DNA from 2 places in the Salipiger sp. genome. Region 2 is predicted to be linked to the other one. Evidence: riboswitches for the same ligand, from Rfam matches in the RefSeq annotation. Region 2 holds a riboswitch; the other holds the start of a gene.

What was found. Region 2 has a riboswitch for glycine ahead of gcvT (glycine cleavage system aminomethyltransferase GcvT). Riboswitches for the same ligand answer to the same signal wherever they lie in the genome.
Region 1: it holds a riboswitch for glycine, as region 2 does, so the genes downstream of both, AC6RA4_RS05910 (D-amino acid dehydrogenase) here and gcvT (glycine cleavage system aminomethyltransferase GcvT) in region 2, are expected to answer to the same signal.

Annotation. Positions count from the first base shown of each region.
Region 1 covers NZ_JBYNAH010000033.1:10,700-12,894, forward strand. Annotated here, with positions in the region: gene AC6RA4_RS05905 (hypothetical protein) at 1-412, shown strand, start outside; glycine riboswitch at 499-586, shown strand; gene AC6RA4_RS05910 (D-amino acid dehydrogenase) at 719-2,002, shown strand; gene bhcB (beta-hydroxyaspartate dehydratase BhcB) at 2,002-2,195, shown strand, end outside.
Region 2 covers NZ_JBYNAH010000027.1:22,927-25,121, forward strand. Annotated here, with positions in the region: gene AC6RA4_RS05055 (gamma-glutamylcyclotransferase family protein) at 1-264, opposite strand, end outside; gene AC6RA4_RS05060 (RrF2 family transcriptional regulator) at 358-837, shown strand; glycine riboswitch at 857-942, shown strand; glycine riboswitch at 943-1,020, shown strand; gene gcvT (glycine cleavage system aminomethyltransferase GcvT) at 1,103-2,195, shown strand, end outside.

The DNA.
Region 1 (2,195 bases), on a different contig from region 2:
GCGGATGCCCGTGGTGATTTCGTGCCAGAACGCCATCGAAGCCGAATCCGGAAGCCGAAAGGCCGAAGTTGCCGCCGTGATCGGCATCGCGGTCTCCGTTCTGGTGAACCTCGTCTTCCTGGTGGCTGTCGTGTTCATTGGCGGTGCCCTGATCGATGTCCTTCCGGCCGCGATCGGTGAAGCGGTCAAGGGCTACACACTGCCCGCGCTCTACGGTGCCGTTTTCGTGATGTTCACCAGAAGTGCTACGCGAAGCAATGCCATGACCGGGATCCTCGTTGGCCTCGCAGTCTTTCTGTCCCCGATCCCGGAAATGTTCGGATCGGCCGCCGCCGGTATCCTCGCAATCGCTGCCTCGGTGGTGATGAATATAGGTGGGCGTAGCAAGGAAAAGGAATGTCCGGCCGCGTGACCGCCATGGCTGGCGGCACCTCGCCGCGGGTTCTTTTTGACAAAATATCCTTGCCGGACTCACCGGCCAATCCTTAAGGACACACTACGGATCGCGCAGGAGAGTCGGGCGTCACGCCCGCGCCGACGGAGCAACGCCCCGGAATCTCTCAGGCCAATGTACTGCTCGACCCGACACTCTGGAGAGAGATGCCCATGCATCCGCCGAAGGAGGAAACCGCAATCGCGGTGAAGCTCTCAGGCAAAAAGGACAGAGGGGGGATGCGTCGGCTGCGGCGCATTCGAACCAATTGCCAGAGTGAAAAATATGAAGTCTATCGCCGTCATCGGCGCCGGGATCACCGGCGTGACCACCGCATCAAGCCTCCTCGACCGAGGCTACGAGGTGACCCTGTTCGACCGGAACCGCTATGCGGCCATGCAGACATCCTTCGCCAATGGCGGACAGCTGTCGGCCTCGAATGCCGAAACGTGGAACCGCTGGTCGACCGTCTTCAAGGGGATGAAGTGGATGATGACGCGGGGCGCACCGCTCCTGGTCAATCCCAAGCCCAGTTGGCACAAGTACAGCTGGATGGCCGAATTTGTCGCGTCGATCCCGCAGTATCGGGCAAACACGGTCGAGACGACCCGCATGGCGATTGCCGCGCGCGGTCTGCTACGCGAAAAGGCCGAACGCCACGGCTTCGAGTTCGACTGTGAAAACCGCGGCATCCTTCACATCTACACCAACAAGGCAGAGTTCGATCACGCCACCGAGGTCAACAATCTGCTCGCAGAGGGTGGGCTCGAACGCCGACCAGTGGTCCCCGAGGAAGTCCGCCAGATCGAGCCCGCGCTGAGCGGCGAGTTTTACGGCGGCTACTATACCGAGAGCGACTTTACCGGCGACATTCACCGCTACACCACCGGTCTTGCCAAAGCCATCGAGAAGAACGGGGTCGTGCTGCGGTTCGGAACGGATGTCGATGCGCTGAAGGTGGACAAGAATGAAGTGCGTCTGACCTGGAGCCGGAACAACGAAAGCCAGGTCGAGGTGTTTGATGCCATCGTTGTTTGTGCAGGCGTGGAAAGCCGCAACATCGCGGCACAGCTCGGCGACCGGGTGAATGTCTATCCGGTCAAGGGATATTCGATCACCGTGCGGCTAGACGATGAGGAGAGCCAGCGCGCGGCTCCATGGATCAGCCTCCTGGACGATGAAGCGAAAGTAGTGACCAGCCGTCTGGGCAAAGACCGGTTCCGGATCGCCGGTACGGCCGAATTCAACGGCTACAACCTTGATATTCGTGACGACCGGGTTCGTCCCCTGGTAAAATGGTGCGAACGGTTCTTCCCCGGCGTCAGCACCGAACACGCCATTCCGTGGGCCGGCCTGCGCCCGATGATGCCGAACATGATGCCCAAGGTCGGCCAGGGTGCGCGCGACCGCGTGTTCTACAACACCGGCCATGGTCACCTCGGTTGGACATTGTCGGCCGTCACCGCCGAAATGGTGTCCGACACCATTCTCGCGTCGAAGACGGTCAACGGCAACACCGGCACGGCAGCACTTACGCTCGCAGCGCTTGAACCGCAGGGAGTAAAATGATGTATATCCCGGCTTACGACGACATGCTTGCCGCGCATGAACGGATCGCTCCGCACATCCGCCGTACACCAGTGCGGGTATCGGACTACTTGAGCGAACTTGCAGGCTGTCAACTGTTCTTCAAATGTGAAAACTTCCAGGAACCCGGCGCCTTCAAGGTGCGCGGTGCGACGAACGCGGTGTTCGGGCTGGA
Region 2 (2,195 bases):
GCTGACGCTGTGCAGCGCATCGAGCCGGTCATAGGCGTGTTCGCGCAGGTCGAGCGCGGCCCAGCCATCCGGCGGCACCGGCGCGATCAGCCCCTCGATCTCGCAGTCCGGGTCGGGAATCGCGGTGAGATAGGCGACCTCGCGCGCCTCGGTCCAGCGCCACGCGCGGCGCCAGCCACGGGCGCTGGCGGTGTGGGCGGGGGTGAATCCATGGGTGAGACGGTTCACGAGAGACCCGTATCCGAAGAAGAAAGCGCTGCTCATGCCAGTTTTGCGGGTCCCGGATTGATGTATGTCAAATCGATATTTCTCATTTGATGTATAACGCCTGCATCCTTTGAAAATGGAGGACGGGCTGTGCGCGTCACAAAAAGAACCAACATCGCCATTCGGGTCCTGATGCATTGCGCGGCCAACGCCGGTCGTCTGGTGACCAAATCCGAGATCGCCAAACGATGCAACGCCTCCGAAAACCATCTCGCGCAGGTGATCAACCAGCTCGCCCAGCTTGGCTACCTGCACACCCAGCGCGGGCGCAACGGCGGGCTCGAGCTGTCGCGGGATGCCTCGCAGATCCGCGTCGGTGATGTGTTCCGCGCGCTCGAGGCGCCGGTGCCGCTGGCCGAGTGCTTTGCCGATGTCGACAACACCTGCCCGCTGACCGATGCCTGCCGGCTGAAGATCGCGCTCAGCGACGCGGCCAACGCCTTTTACGCCACGCTCGACCCGATCACCCTCGATACGCTGATCTGCGACAATGCCCCGCTGATGGACATTCTCGCCCCCGAGGGCCGCTGCGCGATGGCCAAGGTCGACCCGGTGCTTGCGGCGCAGTGACAAACATCGTAGCTTGAGACCCATCGCAGAGGGAGAACCGGCTTTGCCGGTGCCGAAGGAGCAACCGCCCCGGAAACTCTCAGGCCCACGGACCTTTGCGGGATAAGAACTCTGGAGAGTGGCGCGGGGGACCGCGCCCGCCGAAGGGATAACGATCTCAGGCTGACGGACAGAGGGGGCATTTCACGCGCGGGATCGGCCTGCGCAACGGAATGTCCGGGGCTGCGCCACGCGCCACATCCGGGCCAGAGGGATGTAAGAGCGCATGGACGAGCTGAAACGCACGCCACTATACGACCTGCACCTCGCGCTTGGCGCGAAGATGGTGCCGTTTGCCGGCTACGAGATGCCGGTTCAGTACAAACTCGGGGTCATGAAAGAGCACCTGCACACGCGTGCCGCGGCAGGGCTTTTCGACGTGAGCCACATGGGGCAGGTGATCCTGCGCGGCGACGACCCACAAGCGGTGGCGCTGGCGCTCGAGACGCTGGTGCCCGTGTCGGTCGCGGGGCTGGCCGAGGGCCGTCAGCGCTATGGTCTCTTCACCAACGATCAGGGCGGCATCGAGGACGACCTGATGATCGCCAATCGCGGCGATCACCTGTTCCTCGTGGTCAACGCCGCCTGCAAGCAGGCCGACGTCGCGCGGCTGCGCGCCGGGCTCGAGCCCAAGGGGGTCTCGGTCGAGTATATCGAGGACCGCGCGCTTCTGGCGCTGCAGGGGCCGGGCGCCGAGGCGGCGCTCGCCGCGCTGAACCCCGCGGTGGCCGGGATGCGCTTCATGGATGTGGCCACGGTCGAGCTGATGGGCGCCGAGGCCTGGGTCTCGCGCTCGGGCTATACCGGCGAGGACGGCTACGAGATCTCGGTGCCGGAGGGTGCAGCGGTGGCGCTGGCCGAGGCGCTGCTGGCGCAGGAGGCGGTCGAGGCGATCGGTCTCGGCGCGCGGGATTCGCTGCGGCTCGAGGCCGGGCTCTGCCTCTATGGTCACGACATCGACACCACCACCACGCCGGCGGCGGGCAACCTGCTCTGGGCGATCCAGAAGGTGCGCCGCGCCGATGGCGAGCGTGCGGGGGGCTTTCCCGGCGCCGACATCATCCTCCCGGAGATCGCCAGCGGCGCGCCGAGCGTCCGGGTCGGGCTGAAGCCCGAGGGCCGCGCGCCGATGCGCGAGGGGATCGAGCTGTATGAGGACGAGACCGGCGGCGCGCCGGTCGGGCGCATCACCTCGGGCGGGTTCGGCCCGACGGTGGGCGGCCCGGTGGCGATGGGGTATGTTCCCGCGGAACGGGCCACGCCGGGCGCGCGTCTTTACGGAGAGGTACGCGGCAAGCGTCTGCCCGTCGAGGTGGTGA